Regions from separate parts of the Exiguobacterium sp. EA-TM-5 genome, predicted to be linked through region 2. Evidence: a T-box and tRNA genes for the amino acid it is inferred to sense, from the RefSeq annotation. Region 2 holds a T-box; the other holds one or more tRNA genes.

Region 1 (11,685 bases), 410 kb from region 2:
CCCATCGCAACCGTTGCACCTTTGATCGTCGAACCGATTTGAAGTGAAGTCAATACGTTGTTGATCGCTACATCCGAAAACTTACCGGTTGCAGGATCCAACTTTTGACCAGACATCGCTAAAATCTCACCTGTCTGCGGATTCATGACGACAGCATATCCTTCTTTTAAATAACGACTGCCCATTCCACGACCCATTTTGATTGCTTGTTGCATGATTTTGTCGACTTGTTTATTGTATTCCGCGTCAACAGTCAGAACGAGATCTTTACCAGACTCGCCTTCCTCGCGTTTTGGATCACCGACCGGTTCTCCATTGAACGTTTCATACACATCGTATGCCGGTTTCCCGCGTAGCAGGTCTTCGTATTGTTGCTCGAGGAATGATGTTCCGACACGGTCATTCAAGCTATAGCCTTTTGCTTTGAACTCGGCTTGTTGTTCTGCTGGAATCTTCGAGTATTTACCGAAGATGTTCCGGAGTGTTCCTTCATACGGATAAGACCGTTCATAAAACGGTTCGACTGATACACCCTTCAGATCTTCTAGGTTCTCATCAATAATCGCCATCTCTTTTGCAGACGCACCGAGTTTGACGAGCTGCGGATCAAGCGCATAACCAACTTCCATATTGTGTTTGATCGCGATGACTTCCATCGTTTGATCATCGTAATCGATATCCTCTTTTGTGATAGCATCTAAACGAATTTGATCTTGCTCCGGAATCGAAAGCTTACTTTGCGCTTCTACTGAAGGATACTTCTTTTTGACGGCTGCTTGGTAACGACGATCGGACTCCTTCGTATTCGTCGCTACCCAGAAGTCTTTCACATCTCGTTCCGTAACTTTCCAGTCTTTTTTCGGTAAATCAATGATTGCCGCAAGACGTTGCGCAATTTCAATTCGTTCATCGACTTTCGTCGTTTGTGCCCGGCGATAGACGATTGAGTATTTAGAAATCGTATCAACAAGAAGACGACCGTCTCGGTCATAAATCTTTCCGCGCGGTACTTCATATTTCGATGCGATCATTTCTGTTTTTTGGACTTCCCTCGAAATTTTCTCACCATTAACGATTTGTACGACTCCTAGACGGAAAATCAAAATCGCAAACAATAAAAAAACGACGAAGAACATTAAATTCAGACGAAGCGGCAGATGATTACGCCGTCTTCCTCGTACAGTGATTCGTTTAGCCATGGCGTACTCCCCTATCGTTCAAAAGTCATCTTGTTTCATTATATAGAAGGAAACTTTCCATAACAACCTATCCCATGATTTTCCGCATTAAAAAAAGCGTATCGTTCACAATTGAACGATACGCCATTTTCAGATTACTTCGCGTCAGCGTAAAGCTTCGCTACATGATCCCAATCAACAACGTTGAAGAACGCATTGATGTAATCAGGACGACGGTTTTGATAGTTGAGGTAATACGCATGTTCCCAAACATCAAGACCGAGGATTGGTGTTTTACCTTCCATGACCGGTGTATCTTGGTTTGGTGTCGAAACGACTTCCAGTTTTCCACCGTCAACGATTAGCCAAGCCCAACCTGAACCAAAGCGAGTTGTTGCTGCTTTTGCAAACGCATCTTTGAACGCATCGAATGATCCGAATGCTTCGTCGATTGCTGTTGCGAGTTCCCCTGTTGGAGCAGCTCCATCGTTCTTCTTCAACAATTTCCAGAAGAATGAATGGTTCCAGTGACCGCCACCGTTGTTACGGACTGCCGTTTGAATGTTTGCTGGGAGAGCATCCAAGTTTTGAAGAAGTTCTTCAAGTGACTTTCCTTCATGTTCTGTACCCTCAAGCGCCGCATTCACGTTCGTGACATACGTGTTGTGGTGTTTCGTGTGGTGAATCTCCATCGTACGAGCATCGATATGTGGCTCAAGCGCATCATAAGCGTAGCCGAGTTCTGGTAATTCAAATTTTGACATGTTCATGTCCCCCTTTGTACTATTTTCGAAAACTTCAATACCCTTTAAGACTAGCAAAAGAACATGTGTTGACGCAAGTCAAGACCCTCGGATTTACTCGACTTCTCGTGGAGCAAAAACTGAGACGCCACCACCCGGAACCGGGAAGACACCGAATCCTTCTTCATCGATCACGACAGGGTGATCTTGATGATTCGTATAGTCAAACCATTCTTGTCCCGCACGTTCTTCACCGACGAACATGCGCTTTTCACACATATCAGCATTCGATAGCAAGACAGCACAGCCAGAGTTCTCGATTTCTTCAACGCCTCGACGAACCCATCCGACGCAATGCGGATCATCAAGATAATCCTCTTGGTCACCATATGCTTTGTGATAACGCGCATACAATAAAGCATCGATCATTTCTTTTTTACCTTCTACTGGGTGTGGTCCTTGAACACCATAATAATCACCATAGAAGACACATGGATAGCCGTCTTTACGAAGTAAAATCGATGCATAAGCATGCTGTTTGAACCAGTCATCTACCCATGATTCGAGTGATTCACCTGGTTGTGAATCATGATTGTCGACAAACGTGACGGCGTTCGTCGGATGTGATTCAACAAGTGTGTCAGCAAATAATGTCGTTAAATCAAAGTCTTGTCCCTGATTCGAAGCTTCATGGAACTTATAATGAAGTGGAACATCGAACAAATCGATCGTGTAGTCGACACTATCGAGGAAATGACGGCAATCATCGAGATCGGATTTCCAGAACTCGCCGACCATATAGAAGTCACCTTCACTTTTTTCAATCATCGATTTTGCGAATTCATGAACGAATTCATAGTTGATGTGTTTAATCGCATCAAGTCGAAAACCTTGGCAATCAATTGTTTCCTGGAACCAATGACCCCATCGAATCATTTCTTCGCGGACTTCCGGGTGATTATAATCAATGTTCGCAAACATCAAATAGTCATAGTTTCCAAACTCATCATCGACTTGATCGTTCCAGTCTTTATTTTTTCCGGAAATTTTAAAGACACCGGTTTTTTCCTCACGGGCATCAAAATCTGTTCCATTAAAGAATTCATGTGTCCAGATGAAATCTGAATATTTACCGTTACGACCTGGGAACGTAAACTTTGTCCATGCTTCGATTTCAAATTCTTCTGAAATTTCTTTAGAACGATCTTCTGGATGGACTTCTACGACATTGATTGTCTCGAGTTCATCGGCTGCTGCTTTATGATTCATGACGACATCCGCATAGACGGCGATATCGTTCTCACGAGCAACTTGAATCGCTTCGACGAGTTCGTCCTTCGTACCGTATTTCGTACGGACTGTTCCTTTTTGATCAAATTCACCTAAATCATAAACGTCATAGATGCCATATCCTGTATCTTCATCTGATTGACCCTTTGACGCCGGTGGAATCCACACGGACGTGATGCCGGCAGCACGTAACTCAGGCGCCCGCTCTTTCAAGCGTTGCCAGTGCTTCCCATCATTCTCTACATGCCACTCAAAAAACTGCATCATCGTATGGTTACGTTCCATCTCTCTTCGCTCTCCCTTAGTTACTATAGTATGAATATTATTACAATATCTTTACTATTCCCCGGAGGAACAAAAATAAACGCTCCTCGTTTCATGACGAGGAGCGTTCTACTGAATGGACCCTGCAGGACTCGAACCTGCGACCGGACGGTTATGAGCCGTCAGCTCTAACCAGCTGAGCTAAGGGTCCTTAAGTAATAGTAGCGGCGGAGGGAGTCGAACCCACGACCTCACGGGTATGAACCGTACGCTCTAGCCAGCTGAGCTACACCGCCATGATGTATGTTGCTTTACTCTTACTAGATTACGAGATGTGACGATTCTTGTCAATATGCTATTTCAAAAAAATAAACAGCTGATTTCATTTTTTGAAATCAGCTGTCATAGATAAATCGTATTTTGCTTAATTCGTTAATGCTGTCCGCTGTTCAAGGACGAGATCCGTGATGTTGACAGCGTGATCGCCGATTCGTTCGAGGTTCGACAAGAGATCGACGAAGATCATTCCCGCTTGTCCCGTACATTCGCCAGCGTTAACACGAAGGACGTGATGCTTACGGAATGAACGTTCGAGTGCATCGAGTTTGCCTTCGAGTTCCAGAACTTTCCGAGCTCGTGTGACATCATCCTCTTCGACGGCGCGAACGGCACAATCGACGATTTCTTGTGTCAAGGCATACATATCATCTAGCTCTTGCTTCGCAGCATCCGTGAATTGGATCCGGTTGACGATTTGGAAGTCGACCAATTCGACGATGTTCTCAACGTGATCACCGATTCGCTCAAAATCATTAACCGCATGCATCAGTAACGAATGATCGTTTGATTCACGTTCTGATAAATCATGTGCTGCTACTTTAACAAGATAGTTCGTGACTTCTGTGTTCAAGTGGTTGATTGCATATTCAATCTGCTGTGATTCTGCTACATCTTTCTTATCATGCGATTGCGTGTATCGGTGCGCTTTCGCAAGGGCGTCTTTCGAGAATTCTCCCATACGTAAGACTTCAAGCTTCGCATGATTCAAAGCAAGTGAAGAAGACTGGTTCAAAATGTTTTGATCAAGATGACGTGGTTTTGAATCGATCGTCGTATCCGTACCCGGAACGATTTTTTGAACGAGCCATGCGATTTGCGCGATGAACCAGCACTGAATCAATGTGTTAACGACATTGAATGTTCCGTGTGCGAAGGCAATTTGCATCTTCGGACCTAAGCCAAGTGCACCTGTAATCCACGTGATAAAACTCGAGAAAATTGGTAAGGCAATTAAGAACAATATCGTTCCGATAATGTTGAAGATGACATGCGCCGCTGCTGTTCGCTTAGCTGCAATTGACGCTCCAAGCGCTGCGAGAACCGCCGTAATCGTTGTTCCGATATTATCACCGAACAAGACCGGTAGTGCTGCTTTGATATCGATCATGCCACCTGAGTACAACTCTTGTAAAATACCGATTGTTGCAGACGACGACTGAACAAGCACGGTAAAGATTGTTCCGACGAAGACACCAAGTAATGGATTATCCGACATCGAAACAGTCAACTCACGGAACCAAACGCTCGTTTCGAGCGGTGCCATCCCGTCACCCATCAATGTCAAACCGTAGAAAAGTGCACCGAAGCCAAAGAAAATCTGTCCGATATACTGAACACGTTCTTTATTGAAGAAGAAGATCAAGAACGCACCAATCGCGATTGCCGGAAGTGCTGCTTCCTTGACGTTAAAGCCGATGATGAAGGCAGTGATCGTCGTACCAATGTTTGCCCCCATGACGACTCCGATTGCCTGTCTTAAATTCATCAGACCCGCACTAACAAGTCCGACGACGATGACGGTCGTACCGGATGACGATTGAATTAAAATCGTTACGACGATACCTGCTAAGATACCTAAGAATGGATTCGTCGTGTATTTATCAAGGATATAACGTAATCGGTCTCCTGCTGTTTTTTGGAGCCCATCTCCCATATACTTAATACCGAAAAGGAAAATCCCGAGTCCACCAATGAAGGTGAATATCATTTCCTGCAAATCATAGTTCATCTTGCCAGCTCCTTTATTTGATGTGGATTGATGTGTTTGTAAAGTTTATTTTTTCGACTCCCCTATTATGTAAAGGTCTAGTGAACTTGTAAACAGTTTTTTAAACATCCATTTGTTAAGGTTTTATTAATCTGTACTAAAACAAAAAAAACCTTTATTTATCAACGTTAAATCCATTTAAAAAATCTGTTATAAAACAATAGAAAGAGTGATATTATTGTCTTTTTTACGTCAACTGATTAATTACTTACAAACTTCGCTAATTCCAAATCGCTCGTTTTTACGTCTTCGCTTAGCGGATGTTTCCCTTTATTTCTGTGGATTATCTTGGATTTCACTTTGGACGACGATTATCGATTCCTTCTTTTTACAAAAAAATATCCCGATCGTTATCTGGTTCATTCTTCATTTCATCTTCATCGCGATTGCCGTATTACTTTATCTGCTTTTCATGGCCTATCTGACGAAGGGGTTTGTTCGACTGCTACTTCCTCGTCCATGGGCATATCGTCAGACGTTTCCTTATACAATCGCAACGAATCTGTGGTCTTTCCCACTCGGTATGCTTCTTTATCAACTTGGTTATCAACGTTCCGGGATCGGATTACTCGTGATTGGTCACTTCGTCTATACATTGGTACCGTTGTGGATCGCCCGTTCCTCAAAGCCTCGTTCTTCACGCAGAGCTTAATGTATACAAAAATCAGGCGTCCGACGGATTGACGGACACCTTTCTTTCATTAAACAATTGTAAATGTTCGATTTTCGTTCTTGTTTCTCGATTTTTAGGGAATAGTTCGATATGATAGAAAAGGTAAACATAAACAATATGGCGGTATGCCACAAAAGGAGATTTTCGATATGCCGAAAATGGTCCATCGCTCTAAGACTCGTCCCGTTCGTGTAGGGGACCTTGTCATTGGTGGAAATAATGAAGTCATCATCCAAAGTATGACGACAACTAAAACACACGACGTCGAAGCGACAGTCGCTGAAATCCTACGTCTTGAAGAAGCTGGTTGCCAAATCGTCCGTGTCGCTTGTCCAGAAGAACGTGATGCGCTCGCACTTGCAGAAATCAAAAGCCGAATCAACATTCCGCTTGTCGTAGACATCCACTTCAACTATAAACTTGCGCTCATGGCAATCGAAGCCGGCGTCGATAAAATCCGGATTAACCCAGGTAATATCGGTCGTCGTGAAAAAGTCGAAGCTGTCGTTACAGCAGCAAAAGCGAAAAACATTCCGATTCGCATTGGAGTAAACGCTGGTTCCCTTGAAAAGCATATTCTTGAAAAATACGGCTACCCGACAGCACGTGGTATGGTCGAGAGTGCCTTGCACCACATTAAGATTCTTGAAGATCTTGATTTCCACGATATCATCGTTTCGCTCAAAGCATCTGACGTACAGTTGGCGCTTGAAGCATATCAACTCGCTTCTGAGTCGTTCGACTATCCTCTTCACGTCGGGATTACAGAATCCGGTCCACTTCGTTCTGGTTCATTGAAATCAGCAGCTGGACTTGGCGCGATCCTATCACGCGGAATCGGAAATACGGTTCGTGTCTCTCTTTCAGCAGACCCTGTCGAAGAAGTAAAGGTTGCAAAAGAAGTCTTGAAATCATTCGGTCTTGCGGCGAACGCAGCGACATTGATTTCATGTCCGACATGTGGTCGAATCGAAATCGATTTAATGTCGATCGCTGCAGAGATCGAAGACTACATCGAAAACATCCAAGCCAATATCAAAGTTGCTGTTCTCGGATGTGCGGTTAACGGTCCTGGGGAAGCACGCGAAGCCGATATCGGGATTGCTGGAGCACGTAACGAAGGCTTGTTGTTCCGTCACGGAGAAATCATCCGTAAAGTACCGGAAGCAACAATGGTCGAAGAATTGAAAAAAGAAATCGATGCCATCGTTCTCGAAAAACAGGCTGAAAAAGAAGCTGAAAAAGCAAACCACGCATAAAATGAAGGCTCCTCTCTCATGAGGAGTCTTTTTTCGTATCTCGATTTCGACTATGTTATACTAAGTGAAGAAAATTCTTAGAACGTGGGTGACTGTAAATGAAAATTGGAATCGACATCGATGGAACAATCACACATCCATCCTCTTGCTTCACTTACATGAATAAATATCTCGGCACTTCGATTGATTTCAATCAAGCGTCTGAATACGAACTGCATACGTATACCGATATGAATCAAATTGAATTTTGGGACTACATGGTCAACTCCGGTCATGAGACAGGTATTTATCGGGAATCAATCCCTCAAGAACATGTCCGCCACCATTTATGGAATTTGCGGAAACAATATGATTTACACTACGTGACAGCACGATCAGAGCTCGTTCGTCCCGTAACAGAAGAATGGATCAAGCAACACGAACTTCCTCTTGATTCTTTGATCATGACGGGATCACACGACAAGGTTCAAGTCGTACGTGATCTATCACTTGATCTGTTCATGGAAGATCGCTTAGAGAATGCGGTTCAAATTGCGGAAGATACCTCTATTCCTGTTATCTTGTTTGACGCTCCTTATAACCGTAAAGCCTTACCGAGTAATGTCATCCGTGTAGCCTCATGGAATGAAGCCGTTAAAGAGATTCATAAATTCGCACCAATCCGATAAAACAGCCGATTAGGCTGTTTTTTCCATTTTCAATGTTATTGGATGATTAGATATCGTACAATGGCATTAGATTTAGATTTCAAAAAAGAAAGGGCTTCATAATGCTTGCTACCGTGAATATCTTTTTTATTAATATCTGTATTATCTTTCTTATTTCTACGTTTACTTTCTATCTACTGCGTGATCGTTTACCGATTCAACCTGACTCGATGATTTCTACTCGTCTCTATTTCGGACTGGCCAATGGAGTAACAGGTATTCTACTTATGCATCATGCAATCGATTTAAATGGAGCATTAATTGATTTACGATTGTTGCCACTCGCTTTATCTGCGTTATTCGGTGGGAATGTCAGTATTGCAGTGACCGGATTGATGCTCTTGATCTATCGATTTTTGATTGATAACGGAGATTCACTAAACGCTCTGTTTAGTTCCGTCATCACTCTACTTGGATTTTTAGTACTTTCTTTTATTTGCAGACGTTTCATTAAGCGACAGGGTTACTTCTTTTCTACCATCGTCACATTCGGTTCTTTACTTGTCCTATGGCGCTTGATTATGAGTAACTCTCCAGCGGATGCCTGGGAAACGATTTATATTCCGTATTTCATTTTAACGATTGGTGGAGCCGTTTTGTTTTATCGTTTGTCTTCGCTCCTTCAGCAACATTTTGTTCTATACTCCTATCAATCCTACCTTGCTTCGACCGATCAATTGACACGGCTTGCGAATCGACATGTCATTTTAGAAAAAGTCACGACACTTGAAAAGAGTACGGCTTCTTGGGGGGTCATCTTGTTCGACTTGGATCACTTCAAGACAATAAACGATACGCATGGTCACGCCGTCGGAGACGCTGTCTTGCGTCACTTTTCGATTGTATTGAATGAACATTGCCCAGCACCGGTGACAGTCGGTCGATACGGTGGTGAAGAATTCATCGTCATCGTTCCAGATATTGAATTACATCCTCCTGGTGCTCTAGCTGAGACGATCGTAGTAGCTGTTCAGCAAACACCATTCGTCATGCAAGATCATGCCGTATCCATTACGGTGTCCGCTGGAATTGCTTTTGCTCATCAACAGCCTACTGAAATAGTCTTTAAACAGGCAGATACCGCCCTGTACGAAGCAAAAGCGCAAGGTCGAAATCAATATCGACTCTATTCATCTTAAATAGTTACTAAAAAAGCCACTTCTCTTCCGAACATGCGTCGGACTGAAGCGGCTTTGCTTTATTAACAAATCATTTCCTTATTCGTTTTTTGTGGCTTTTTGTAATAGACATATGATTTCTTCAAGTGGGACCGGTTTAGCAAAGAAATAGCCTTGGAATAGATGAATGCCAATGTCCTTCGCAATGCGTACTTCTTCTCCTGTCTCTACACCCTCAACGATACACTCGACATGCATCGATTGGCTCAATTGAAAAATGGATTCGAGAATAGACTGCCGCTTCTCCGATTCACCAATTTGTTCGATGAATTGCTTCGGAATCTTTAATTGACGTAACGGTAATAAACGTTCAAGAACGTGATAGGATGCATGACCGGTCCCAAAATCATCGAGTGACACTGGGAAATCAAGCGTTTTGATTCGTTTCAGTGCACGATGAATCGACTGACTCTCAAAATCAAGTGATTGACTCTCTGTAATTTCAATCTTAATCTGTTGCGGCTTTAATGCATACTTAAGTAACGTTCGTTCGATGAATGGCATGAACGACTCACTTGTTAATTGTCGCGGTGATACGTTAACGGACAATGTAAACTGATCAGGAACAAGACCCACCAATGCTTTGCGTGTTTTACAGCTTTCCTCAAAAATCCATTCTCCTAGCCGAATGATCAAATCACTTTTTTCAGCAATCGGGATGAACACGGATGGTCGGTCGGCTCCCTCTAGCTCCGTCTTCCATCGGACCAATGCCTCAAGACCAATGAATTGCTCTGATTGAACATCATACTGTAATTGATAGACCAGATGAAAGTCTGTTTCGATATTTGCCTGTGCTAACGATTGAGCAGCCTTAACACGTAATTCTTGATCCATGCGCCATGCTTGGTCGATACACATCAGTCGCTCATTTTGTTGCGCTGCTTCTTGTAATGCAGTTAACAATTGCTGTACCCGACGCTTCCGATTGCCAGTCACTCCTTCTCCGTTATCGATAACAATGGAAATGTTGACGTAAACATGATGTCCCTCGATTTCATATGGAACAGAAATTTCTTGGCTTAACTCCTCCATTGCTTCCTTACACGCGACCTCGTCCGGCTTTTCCATGACAATCAATAATGTCCCTGCTTCAATCCGAGCAAATGCTTGGTGAGGAGGTAGTTTTTGCTTGAGCCGATCGATGCAAGCACGCAAAACTTGTGACTGCATGTCTTCTCCGAAATACCGTGCTAACTCATAATAGTTTTCTAAATGAATACCGACAAAAATAAGCTGTTGTTCGGATCTTGGAAAATCAATTTCATTTAAACCTTGGCGATTCAAGACACCTGTTTCTTCATCACGGCGCGCTGTATCGTGTAATTGCGTCGCGAGATCGTTCAACCGATTTAAGTTCCGAATATGCAGGTGGTTGATGACAAGGGCAATCGTTACACCGATCACGATCATTCCAATCCGTCCGTAATGGTCGGTTGGATCAATTTCTACCGTTACCGCCTGTACATTCCACATGACATACAAACTGGTTGCAATGGTAACAAAAATCGCATACCACATCATGATGCGTTGATAGGAGATTAAAGCAATCATTAAAAATAAGAAGCTACTTGCCCAAACTGTAACTGCCCCATACGGTAAAAAGCTAATCGATGTAATGGGAACGACGAGCAGCATTAAAGACAGTAAGTGTGTTTGAAGAACTAATCCCATTTTGCGACGACTGATATAAAAAATGAATAAACCCATGATGACTAAAAATGAAATAATGACAGAACGACTTAAATATGCATTCTTAATTGTCTCTTCCGTCGTCGTATAAATAATCAGGGCACCAACAGCCATCATGAACAATGCAAAATTTCCAATCCACCATTGTTGTTTTCGAACGATTTCCTCCAAATTCTTGCCTCCTTTCCGTCAGAATTTTCGTATATAGGTTTCGACATCGCTTGATGATACTCCTGTCAAATAGAATGTGTCAATTATTTCCTAAAAAGAAAAGTCTCCCCTCATTCGTGCAACGGAAGACTTTTCTGTCTATATTCTACAACCCTAGTCGTCCTAACTCTTCAATGACATCTGTCGCAAGCAAGCTACTTGGATGTAAGCGTCGTTCGACTTGTTTTGAGGCCTCTGCATACCACTGTGCTCCCTGTGCTAGTATTTTTTCGATATTGCCTTTTGGATGTTGAGCAAGAAGACTCGTCAGTATGCCGAATAAGGTATCGCCGCTCCCCCCTTTAGCAAGTCCACTTGATGCACCAGAGACGACAAACCCACCCCCATCCGGTTTTGCGATTATGATGACATGTGACTTCAAGA
Region 2 (11,685 bases):
CGTGTCTGATCAATCCCTTCGATAACGACATCCGCCGGGTATCGGTTGAGCGTCTGCGTCCGCGACGGATAATGTTGTTGTGCAAACGGCATTGCTCCGCTATCAAACCAGACATCAATCACTTCTGGTGTCCGGTGCATCTTGCCTTGACACGTCGGACACGAGACCGCTAATGCATCAACGTACGGTTTATGCAACTCGACCGACCCTGTCGATCCTGTCGTCCGGCGTAATAAATCCGCTTTATTTTTCGGAACAAACGTTGTATCGCACGTGTCACACTCCCAGACGTTCAGTGGTGTCCCCCAGTAGCGATTACGACTGATGTTCCAGTCGACGAGTTGCTCAAGGAACTTCCCGAATCGCCCTTCCTTGACGTGATCGGGATACCACGTCACAGACGCGTTGTTCGCAAGAAGCTGTTCCTTAACAGCCGTCGTCTCGATGAACCAGTTATCTTGTGCGTAATAAAGTAATGGTGCATCGCATCGCCAACAATGCGGATAGCTGTGCGTATAGCGTTCCTTCGCAAATAAACGCCCCCGCTCAGCGAGCAGTTGGATGATGGCGACGTCCGATTCTTTGACGAATCGTCCAGCAAGTGGCGGAACATCTACCGTATAACAACCAGCAGCATCAACGACGTTAACGAACGATAGTCCATTTTCCCGGACGACTCGGTAATCGTCTTCCCCGTATGCCGGAGCAATATGGACAAGTCCGGTTCCGCTCGTCGCTTGGACGAAGGATGCGCCAACGACCGTGTGACCGTTCTCTGGTGTCACGAAATCAAACGGTGGTTCATACCGCAAGCCGACGAGTTCCGCGCCGAGCTGTTCGGATACGATCTCAACAGATTCTGAGAACAGTTCAGCGACCAACGCCTTTGCGACGATGAAACGTTTCCCTTCAAACGCTACTGTGACGTAGGTCAATTCCGGATGGACGGCAACCGCGACGTTCGCTGGTAACGTCCATGGTGTTGTCGTCCAAGCGAGCAAATATGTCTCCTCTGTGCCGACGACGGGTAGTTGAACCGTCGCTGATAAGTCCGTTACGTCCTGGTAGCCTTGTGCGACTTCATGCGAACTGAGCGACGTCTGACAGCTCGGACAATAAGGTGACACGCGGTGGCCTTTCGTCAACCAGCCTTTGTCATGGATCGTCCCGAGGATATGCCAGACGCTCTCGATGTAATCGTCCTCCATCGTCACGTAAGGATCATCCATGTCGACCCAGTAGCCGAGTTTTTCTGTAAAGGAGCGCCACTGTGTTTCGTAGGAAAAGACGCTTTCCTTACAGCGTCCGATGAATGCTTCGACACCGTAGTCTTCGATCGCTTGTTTTCCGGAGATCCCGAGTTGTTTCTCGACACCGAGTTCGACCGGTAGTCCATGTGTATCCCAGCCAGCTTTTCGTTCAACCCGGAATCCTTGCATCGTCTTGTAGCGGGCGACCGCATCCTTGACGGTTCGTCCGAGTGCATGCCCAACGTGTGGTAACCCGTTCGCGGTCGGTGGACCTTCGTAGAATACGAATTCCGCTTCCGTGCGTTGCTCAATCGATCGTGCGAAGACTTGGTCTTGCTTCCAGTTGTTTCGAACACGCTCCTCGCGTTGTTGTACGGTTTCTGCTTGGTTTTGTGACGTCATCTCTTGTTCGCTCCTTTGTCGGTAACTAAGAGAATACAAAAAAGTCCGCCCCCTTTGACAGGGACGGACTTCACCGCGATACCACCCATATTCCGCCGAGAATACGTGTTCTCGACAGCACTTAGTTGCGCACTAGCATGCGCATTCCATGTAACGGTGGACACCCGGTCACACTTACTGAATGGTTCAGTGTGACTTCTCAGAGAGGATCTTCATGATTGATCTGGCTCCCGGTTCTCAGCAACCCCGGTTTTCTGTAAGACAGAGGGACAATCCCTACTTTTTCTCGTCAACGAAATGATATGCTCTTGTTGTGGAGAATCTTACCATACGCCTTAATTGCAACACAATATTTTTTTACATTTTATTGCAAAGGAGTTTTTATATGTTACTTACTTTCCCAACGCTTAAAACGAACCGTCTCGTCTTACGCGAAGTGTTAGCAAAAGATGCAGCGAGCGTCTTCGACTATTTATCAGACGAACAGGTCGTCAAACAGATGGGACTTGCTCCGTTCCAATCGGAAGCAGACGCGCTCGAAGAGATTGACTGGTACGTTTCGATTCGTCGTGACGGTACGGGCATCCGTTTCGGGATCGCGTTACCAGAAGACAACGTCATCATCGGGAGCTGCGGTTTCTTGAATCATTCCGAACGTCATCAGCGGGCTGAACTCGGTTTTGAGTTGAACCCTGCCTACCAGGGACAAGGAATCGCGAAAGAAGCAGCGCTTGCAGTCATCGAATATGGCTTTAAGGAACTTTCACTCAACCGAATCGAAGCACTCGTCTTACCGGAAAACACCGCTTCGCACCGATTACTTGAACGGCTTGGTTTTAAGCGTGAAGGGTTGCTCCGACAATATGAGAAAACGCGTGGTCAGTTTGATGATTTGTATATGTATTCGATACTAAGGAGTGACTGGTCTGTCTAACGCCTCATTTTAGATTCTTGGACTCTAAGTCTTTTATCCGTCGGTAGACTTCTTCTACTTCGGATTGCGCAAACCAGACATCGGGATGCTTTTCAAACATCAACAAACTGATATACAAATCGATGTTATCAGGATCTAGTTCGACTGCTTTTTTGGCATGGAATAAAGCGATTACGCAAGCTCCCTCGAGATGACAAAGTGGATGTAGCAACAATGAAGACGTCAGATCATGTATCTCACTTGATTCATGGTGTTGTAGTAAATAATTCATAAAGGCATATATAGTGAGATTAAACGTCTCAAACCCTAAACTCAAGATCATGTCAAATCGCTCTTTTTCCGTTAACTCCAAAAATAGTTTTGCTGCTTTCTCAAAGTCCATCTCAGCAATGTATTTTCGCAATCGGTACTCTAACTCTTCCACGTCGGTTATCCTCCTCGATTGAAAATACGCTGTTAATCAGCAACATCTTCCACTAACAAAGACATGTTCTTAATACTTAGAATGTGTCTTTTTATAATGTATTACACTATTCTCCCTGCAGATGCTCAACTGTCATTCCTTTTCATCGATAAGATCGTGCCTTCATGAACTCAATGATTGGTAAGATGACTAAAGCAATCGCGAACAAGACAATCAATAAGAGATTTGCTGACCCATGTATCCATTGATCGAGACAGATGAATCCGAAAATCAGGACGGTCAGGATTTTATAGCTAGTTAAGCCGCTCTCTGTCGTAATTTTTTGACCGAGTTCATCATCTGGTACCGGACGCTCGTCCTCCGTTGTCCGTGCCCACGTGAAATACGAGAAGAACATGATCAACAAAATCGCCAATTGAACGATTGAAAAGAACGTCACGTTATTCTCGATGACCATACTGATGACCGTCAGACTTGCTACTGCCACTATCGTCACTAAAAAAAGAAGCGTTTTTTTCTGCTTAGACATTTTATTCCTCCTGTTCTCCGATAAATAGATGATCGACTTGTGTCTGCAGAACTTTGGCAATATTAAATGCTAACTGCAACGTCGGATCATATTTATTGTTTTCAATCGCATTGATAGTCTGCCGACTGACCTGACACCGGTCAGCCAGTTCTTGTTGCGACAATTGCGCCGCTAAACGTCGCTCTTTGATGTGGTTTTTCACGTTCATTCCTCCACGACGTGTCAAATTCTTTTTACATCTCTACTGTAATCAACATCTTGTTTCATGTCAAAAACTTTTGACACATTTATTTTAATAGTCATTAAAAAAGACACATCCCGGCGACCAGAACGTGTCTTTTTATCATCGATTATGATGTTTGTCCTTTCGCTTGCACGACCTCACGAATCGTCTTTAAGACACTATCCGCATCATTGGTTTCAATAATGGTATGCGCAGATGCTTTCAATTCGGGAACAGCATTTGCAACCGCATAACTATAGTGTGCTCTCTCAAATAGTTCCAAATCATTATAGCCGTCACCGAACGCCATCGTCTCTTCCGGTGAGACTTCTAGAATCCGTTGCAAGTGCTCCACTGTCGTTCCTTTATGGACGTCGACATTTGCGATATCAATCCAGCCTGCTTCGGATGCAACCAAATACGCGTCTTCCTGAAATTCATTCAGCTGTTTGATCGTCTCGAAACATTGCAAGGCGGGGTCATGCACCGTTATCTTGACGAAATCCTCGTTCAGTTCCTGTAATCGTGCAATTGATGTAACTTTGCGATAGGAGCCACGGACGATCTCGAACTCCTCTGGAGAAATCGTATCCTTTACGAAGGCACCATCAGGCGTACACGCAATGATCGTATGTACATCGGATAACATTTCCAAACGGTTGATGAGTCGTTGCCCCAGCTGATTCGGTAAGAGTGATTGGTAGACGAACTCGCCTTGACGTTTGATGCGTGTCGCACTATCTCCAACGATCCACATGCTTGAAGCATCTGTCGCAAATAATTCCTCGATCCGCTCGCATTGTTTGCCACTGACCGGTGCAAAATGAATTTCTTGTTGCTCAAGCAATTGGCGAATTTCTTCAAACAACGGTCGATTGAAGTCCCCCGTACTGTTCAGGAATGTTCCATCCATATCGGTTAATATCAATTTAATCACGTCGTCTCCTCCAGCTCTGACCATTCTTGTTCTGACTTTCTCCCCTGCAGTATACTAAAAGAAAAGTCTGGCGTCTTGAAAGGAGTTGATTTCGTGAATCATTTCGTCTGGCAAGTTCGATTTTTACGACTTATCGTCTTCTGTATCATCTTCGGTCTGTTCGGTTTAGCGGGTCTTGGCATTCCACTTGTCTGGCATGGGATCAAGGAACACTTATTACTCGAGCGCCCTGGCTACAGTGTTCTGTTGACCGCGTATCTTGTCTTCATCCCGACCCTTTTGATTTTATTCCACGCGCTTCGCATTCTACGATACATCTCAATGACGCCTCCAGCTTTTCCGCTCATCACGGCATCCATTCAATCGATGAAGTTATCTTTTTATATCGTTACTATCTTAACGACATGTTTGTTCCCCGTCTTTTTCTACATTGGGCAGATTGACGATGCACCCGGTTTGATTGTCATAGGCATAGTACTAATCCTTGCTCCGTTGACGCTTGGAACACTGCTTGCTTGCATCCACCAATTATTATTGCGATATGTGTTGCCACTCGAATCATGAAAGAAATGGAGGTGACATCAGATGGTCTTGATCGTTTTTGCTATCCTCATCATCGCTGGTCTCGCTTGGTACTTTACTCCATCTCGCTCCTAAGAGCGAGATTTTTTTAGATCACGTCGCATTGATGACTGTCCTGATGTCCTTGTCTCAAGAGAATCTTCGATTGACAACGAAGGCATGTCATCAATCGAAAGGTTGCTTTTTTCGGACTGATCGCGTGTCTTCGTAATTCATTCTCATATACGTGCTTCGCTTTGATTCGATGATTGACTTCACTTTCCATGTTGTTCCCTCTTCTCTCATATTGTATTTTTTTTCTAACTTTAATGTGCCCTAAATCATGCAACATAAATCCTTTTTTAAATGAATCGTTTTAACGAGTGACTAAGATACTCTAAATATCGTTAAAAGGTCCTGTTTAATATGTATTTTCTTAACCGATAAATGAAATATAGACAGAAAATATGAGTTGAGAGGACTAGTTGAACGTGAAGAACACAACCAAGAACCATTCCATCCGAACACGCCTTTTAGTAATGATTAGTTTGATTTTGATTGCCTTTTTTGTTTTTAGTAGCCTTGCCTTATATTTCAATACGAAACAAACGGCTGTCTCGACACTAAAAGCGACAGCTGAAAAAGATGCACTACGCATCAGCAAGACGTTTGATACAGCGGCTTACAGCGAATTTTTACAATCTCCTGTCGTTTCCGAACAATACGAAACGTTACGAACAGAACTCGATACGTTACGTAAGCAAAATGGACTCCTGTATACATACACAGCACGCATCGATCAAAACAAGGTCCGCTTGTTGATTGATGGTTTACCAAAAGATAAGGCTGCAAAAATTAATGCTCCGGCAAGCGGTGCGACCGTCGCCGATATGAAAGACGTATTAATGGGAGACACACATACGACGGACGTCATCAATGATCCGATTTATGGACAGTATATTAGCGTTTATGTTCCGTTAAAAGATACGACAGGGAACGTCATCGGGATCCTAGGAACAGATATTGCTGCGAAGGAAGTTGATGCCCTCACAACGGCGTTATTAAAACAAAATGCACCGCTCTTCATCGGACTGTTATTACTTCTGTTAACGGTCACGCTCGTCTTACTTTACGTCGTACTCGGTCGGAAATTACGTCCGCTTGAAACGTTACAGTCGGTCGCCGCCGCAATTGCCGACGGACGACTCGATCACGCGAAACAGACGTTGACCGACTTACAGATTTCATCGAAAGACGAGATCTATGCGCTTGCGATCTCGATTCGCGATATGAACGAGATGTTACGGACGATGATCGTCGACATCAAACAGACAGCAACTCTCGTCTCGACGACGAGTCAATCGATTGACCAAAGTACGACGGAAGTCCTCGATGGTTCTCAGCAAATCGCCCATACGATGTCGGAAATTGCGACCGGGACCGAAAGTCAAACACAAGTCACTCTCTCATTGAATGACGAGATGAATCGATTCGCTCAGTTAATCGAGACGACGAATCGCTCCGGTCACGCGATTCATGGAACGACCGATCAAATGGATAGCCTGACGCGCATCGGACGGGAGCAGATGTCTGCGTCCGTTGAACAGATGGGTCACATTCACCAACATGTCACCCAGTCAGCGGAACAAATCGATTTACTGAAACAACAATCATCAGATATCCAGACGCTCGTCGGGATCATCCGCGGTATTTCTGAGCAGACGAATTTACTTGCACTCAATGCTGCAATCGAAGCCGCTCGGGCTGGCGAACAAGGCAAAGGATTCGCCGTCGTCGCGACCGAGGTCAAGAATCTCTCGAGCCATGTCGCAAGTAGCGTCAGTGAAATCGCGACCATCGTCTCGTCGATCGAAGCAAGTGCGAAACAGATGCAGCAGAGTTTCAAGACGACGGTCGAAGCAACAGTAGCCGGGAAACAGATCGTCCTTGATACGGACACGACGTTCGAACAGCTAACGGATCAAGTCACGCATGTCGCAACGGCAACAAAACAGATGACGCAACAGATGGAAGACGTTTTGCAGGCAGAACGGTTCATTCGTAATGCCTTAACGGAAATCGCCGCTGTTGCGGAAGAACATACCGCAAGTAACGAGGAAGTCGCCGCTGCCTCTGAACAAATGATCGCAACGATCACGACGTTGCATACGCTCGTCGGTGATTTAAACGAGCGAACGGAACACTTAGAACAAGAAGCCCGTCGCTTCGAGATTTAATCCTTCATTTGTTCTTTTCTAGTTCTCACTCTATACTGGTATGAACTTACATATGAAGGAGTCGAACTGGATGTCCCATTATGATGTCATTATCGTTGGTGCCGGATCCATGGGGATGGCAGCCGGCTACTATCTCTCACGCACTAATCAGAACATCTTACTATTAGACGCTCACAATCCGCCGCATGATCAGGCGAGTCACCACGGGGAGACCCGGATCATTCGCCATGCATACGGTGAAGGAGAAGCTTACGTCCCACTAGCGTTAACAGCGCAACGCCTCTGGTATGAGTTAGAACAGATCAGCGGTCGGCACATATTCTTGAACACAGGAGTCTTAAACGCTGGTCAACGCTCGTCTCGTTCGATGCAGACAATCATCAAGAGTGCTCAGCAATACGATTTACCGCTTGAGATTCTGACGGCTGAGGAAGTTAGAACCCGCTGGTCCGGCTTAACGATGCCTGACGATTATATCGGTTGTTTTGAACCGACGTCTGGTGTGTTGAAGTGCGAAGAGTGTATCGAAGCGTACCGTGACCTTGCGGTCGCGAACGGCGTCGACATCCGAACGAATGCGAAAGTGACGACGCTGACTGCCCGTGCAGATGGCGTTGATATAACCGTTGGACAGGACACCTATTCGGCAAACGCATTAATTGTCGCTGCCGGTGCCTGGTCCGGACCATTACTCGAGCAAATCGGACTCTCCTTACCGCTGCGCCCCGTCCGAAAGACCTTCGCTTGGTTTAAGGCAGAGGAAGAGGTGTTCAACGAAACGCTGTTTCCCGCTTTCGCCTTTGATACACCCGCTGGATACTACTACGGTTTCCCAAGTATCGGACGAGCTGGTCTGAAAATCGGACGCCATGACGGCGGGATCCCGGTTGATCCGAATCAGCCGCGCCGTCCATTCGGTCAGGAGACGGGTGATCTGACTGACCTACAACAGTTCACGAACACGTTCATGCCAGCAATCGATACGTTGTCTCATGGTAAAACCTGTCTCTATACGATGACACCGGACGAGGATTTCATCATCGATTTGCACCCAGACTACCCGCATATCGCGATTGCCGCTGGGTTTTCCGGTCATGGATTCAAGTTCAGCAGCTTAGTCGGAAAAGTCCTTAGTGAATTAGTCATCGAAAAATCGACTCCTGAACCAATTGCACCGTTTTCGATCAAGCGATTTAAACAATTGAAAACATGAAACGACAAAGACCGGCAACGAAAATTCGTTGTCGGTCTTCTCTATCGACGGTATGATTTCACATCGATTCATTCGATTCTTGCTGACTTTTTGCAGCTAGCTTCTCACGCTGCTTCTTCTCATCTTCAGTCCACCAGCCGTGGATAAGTAAGACGAGTCCAAGGATCAATGCACTCATCGGGAAGTATGTTAAATAGTATTCGCCCAGGTTTCCCCCTAGAAATTCTGGTGATAATTCAATATACGCTCGAAACATCTGAACGATGAAGAACAAGAAAAAGCTCGTGATCAGGGCATATGTACCGTAGCGATAACTTGGATTTTTCATAGGATGACTCCTTTCTTTACTATACTCTAGTACAAACCATTCAAGAGATACATCACATTTCCTCTTTTTACATTATCATTTTTAAGAATGTTTCCAAAAACATGCTAAGATAGTTTTAGGAATCTCATCGCTAAAGGAGTCAGATACTTCATGAACTTTAACCTATTCAAAAACCATGTCCGCTTTAAGATTGCGCTCGAATTAATTGATCTTAAAGACGGCTTATCGATCATGCAACTGAACCAACGTTTAACGGATGTACCGCAGTCGACCTTGTACCGACAAGTCAATGCGATGATGGACGATCAGTTGTTGAAAGTCGTCGCCGTTCAGCGTGTCGGAAAAGTCGAAGAGAAAATCTATGCTTTGAACACAAGCGGTTATCAGATTAGTGAAGCAGACTGGAACAGTGCAACGTACGAGGAAAAAGTGAATTTCGTGTCGTTCTACTTCATGTACGTTTTACAGCAGTACCAGACATACTTCGAACAGACCGTTAAGACGCATGGTCAGGATCACTCGACGTTCTCGATCGCGAAACTGCAACTGACGGATGAAACCTTCAATGATTTTCAACAGGATATGCGGACACTCCTCGAAAAATATCATCACTTGGAGACAGAGGATCAGGCAACCGAACGGACCGTCTCACTCGTCATCTTACCGTAGACACTTTCCGTATTCAGGAGGATGTGTTTACGACACAACTTTATTAGGGAGTGAACTGGAGAACATGAAACGGATCAAAGAATACCTTGATAAAACTGAAATGGATACGTTGAACAGAACATTTACCAAATGGAATCTTGAGAACTTAAAGGAAGAACAGATAATAAGAATCGGCGAAGGTGCTTGGCATACGGTTTATAAAATCGAGAAGCTAGATGACCGAGACCTTGTGATTCGAATAAAAAAGAACAAGGCGTATGGAGAATTACAACCGATTGATGAAATCGAGTTAACGACAGAGTATGAATCAACGAAAGCGTATTATTCAAACGTAAACGAAAGTAATCGAGATGTTTGTCCTACCTTTTATCAGTATTTCATCGAGAACGATATCGTGTTTACAGTGGAAACGTTCATGGGTCATGGAACGGATTTATTATCACTTCATAAGGATGAAGCCAATTCTTACGGTAAGCAATTAGGTCGAATTTATCATCGTATTCACAACAATAAAACATCTATGGAAGGTTTCGGAGAATTAGACTGGAACGGGAAGACGTTACGAGGTAGCGACTTTAATAACATTGATGCATTATGGCAGGAAGAAAATAATCAGATCTTAATCGCCTTAAGTACCCTCGTTCATTCTGGTCTTCACTTTGATAAAGAAAAAGTTGATACGTATATCAGTTCTTTGATTGAGAATAGACGAACTCAGATTCAAAAAATTTCTCTCGTGAATCAAGACGTAACACCAGAAAATTTAATTTTAACTGGGGACCATATCGCAATCATTGATCCGTTTCCAAGATTGGATTTTGATTTAAAATATGCAGCTTACTTTGTTTTTTGTTACAAATTTCTGTTACCAGCCTTTTCAAATGCCCCACGATACATAAAACATGCCTATGAAGAGAAAAGTAGTATTTTGAATGAAATTGCTGATGGGTTTATAAATGGATACTTCTTTGACCTGGATGAAGACGAATTCATCACTCAATCTCGACGATTAATGGACGAATATACATTATGGCTATTACAAGAAGCATATGAGCACTACGAAATCTTGCAGCAACTTCACCTCAATTCTAAAACAACGCAACAGATGGGGGATCGAGAAATGATAACTGCTCGATTACATCTATGCCTCGCAGAATTAGAAAAATGGTGTACTGAATAATAGTAGACACTCTCCCTTTTCAGAGAGAGTGTCTTTATGTACCTTTACAGGGCAACGAGCGCTGACGTATCGAGTTCCTCACTTTCGATTACGATCGCCGTTAACCCCGTACCTGTCTTTGTTTCATGCCATTCTCCTTGATTCCAAAATACCGCTTCCCCACTCTGTACTTTTATGTAGTCATCCGTTTCCCCTCTTACCCATCCTTCCCCCTCTACAACTAACAGAAGTTGTGGCACGACAGCCTGATGATAACCGACCACGCCATCCTTCTCTAAATGGATACATCCGATGTGCGTCACTTTCTCGGTCTGCATGATCCGTGACATCACAAAATTAGAATCGAACTTCGTAATTTTCTTACCAACTTCTTTTTTGAATTGATAAATCTGCATGTAGCTTTCCTCCGAATCATGATTCGTCTTTCAATCAAATTAGTCAATCTTTACGTTATTTGGAAAATTTCGATAAGGAAATTTTATCATAGCTTTCATTGATTGCGAACTAACATTGATTCATTTCAAACATTGACTTTTCAATTTTCATTATTGATAATGGTAATAGAAAAGGAGGGCTTTTCATGAATACAGATTTCTCTGCCTTATCACAAATCGACTGGGAACGATTTTTGCCGTTGTTACTGATTTACATCTCCATCAACTTGATTCTACTCAGCTGCGCCTGCATTGATTGGTTTAGACGCAAGGACCGAATCGCCACCCCGATTACATGGTTATTGATTATTCTCCTCGTCCAGCCGATCGGCTCGATTCTTTACTTTATCCTCGGAAGGAGGAT

What was found. A T-box is a leader RNA that pairs with one kind of tRNA and senses whether it is charged. The one in region 2 lies ahead of ileS (isoleucine--tRNA ligase), so its partner is inferred to be a tRNA-Ile.
Region 1: it encodes a tRNA-Ile, which carries the amino acid that the T-box ahead of ileS (isoleucine--tRNA ligase) is inferred to sense. The anticodon was not compared.

What each region holds. Positions count from the first base shown of each region.
Region 1 covers NZ_CM132670.1:2,682,676-2,694,360, forward strand. The annotation lists gene ACV3PA_RS14165 (peptidoglycan D,D-transpeptidase FtsI family protein) at 1-1,199, opposite strand, end outside; gene ACV3PA_RS14170 (superoxide dismutase) at 1,334-1,942, opposite strand; gene ACV3PA_RS14175 (alpha-amylase) at 2,036-3,496, opposite strand; tRNA gene ACV3PA_RS14180 (tRNA-Ile) at 3,613-3,686, opposite strand; tRNA gene ACV3PA_RS14185 (tRNA-Met) at 3,698-3,771, opposite strand; gene ACV3PA_RS14190 (Na/Pi cotransporter family protein) at 3,900-5,543, opposite strand; gene ACV3PA_RS14195 (hypothetical protein) at 5,752-6,234, shown strand; gene ispG (flavodoxin-dependent (E)-4-hydroxy-3-methylbut-2-enyl-diphosphate synthase) at 6,405-7,514, shown strand; gene ACV3PA_RS14205 (hypothetical protein) at 7,613-8,182, shown strand; gene ACV3PA_RS14210 (GGDEF domain-containing protein) at 8,392-9,360, shown strand; gene ACV3PA_RS14215 (bifunctional diguanylate cyclase/phosphodiesterase) at 9,439-11,262, opposite strand; gene ACV3PA_RS14220 (NAD(P)H-hydrate dehydratase) at 11,408-11,685, opposite strand, start outside.
Region 2 covers NZ_CM132670.1:2,268,171-2,279,855, forward strand. The annotation lists gene ileS (isoleucine--tRNA ligase) at 1-1,652, opposite strand, end outside; T-box leader at 1,709-1,954, opposite strand; gene ACV3PA_RS12005 (GNAT family N-acetyltransferase) at 2,038-2,586, shown strand; gene ACV3PA_RS12010 (hypothetical protein) at 2,591-3,010, opposite strand; gene ACV3PA_RS12015 (hypothetical protein) at 3,153-3,539, opposite strand; gene ACV3PA_RS12020 (helix-turn-helix transcriptional regulator) at 3,541-3,741, opposite strand; gene ACV3PA_RS12025 (HAD-IIB family hydrolase) at 3,890-4,699, opposite strand; gene ACV3PA_RS12030 (DUF2975 domain-containing protein) at 4,793-5,263, shown strand; gene ACV3PA_RS12035 (hypothetical protein) at 5,370-5,546, opposite strand; gene ACV3PA_RS12040 (methyl-accepting chemotaxis protein) at 5,752-7,497, shown strand; gene solA (N-methyl-L-tryptophan oxidase) at 7,568-8,710, shown strand; gene ACV3PA_RS12050 (hypothetical protein) at 8,769-9,038, opposite strand; gene ACV3PA_RS12055 (transcriptional regulator) at 9,189-9,707, shown strand; gene ACV3PA_RS12060 (hypothetical protein) at 9,772-10,887, shown strand; gene ACV3PA_RS12065 (cupin) at 10,932-11,282, opposite strand; gene ACV3PA_RS12070 (PLDc N-terminal domain-containing protein) at 11,468-11,685, shown strand, end outside.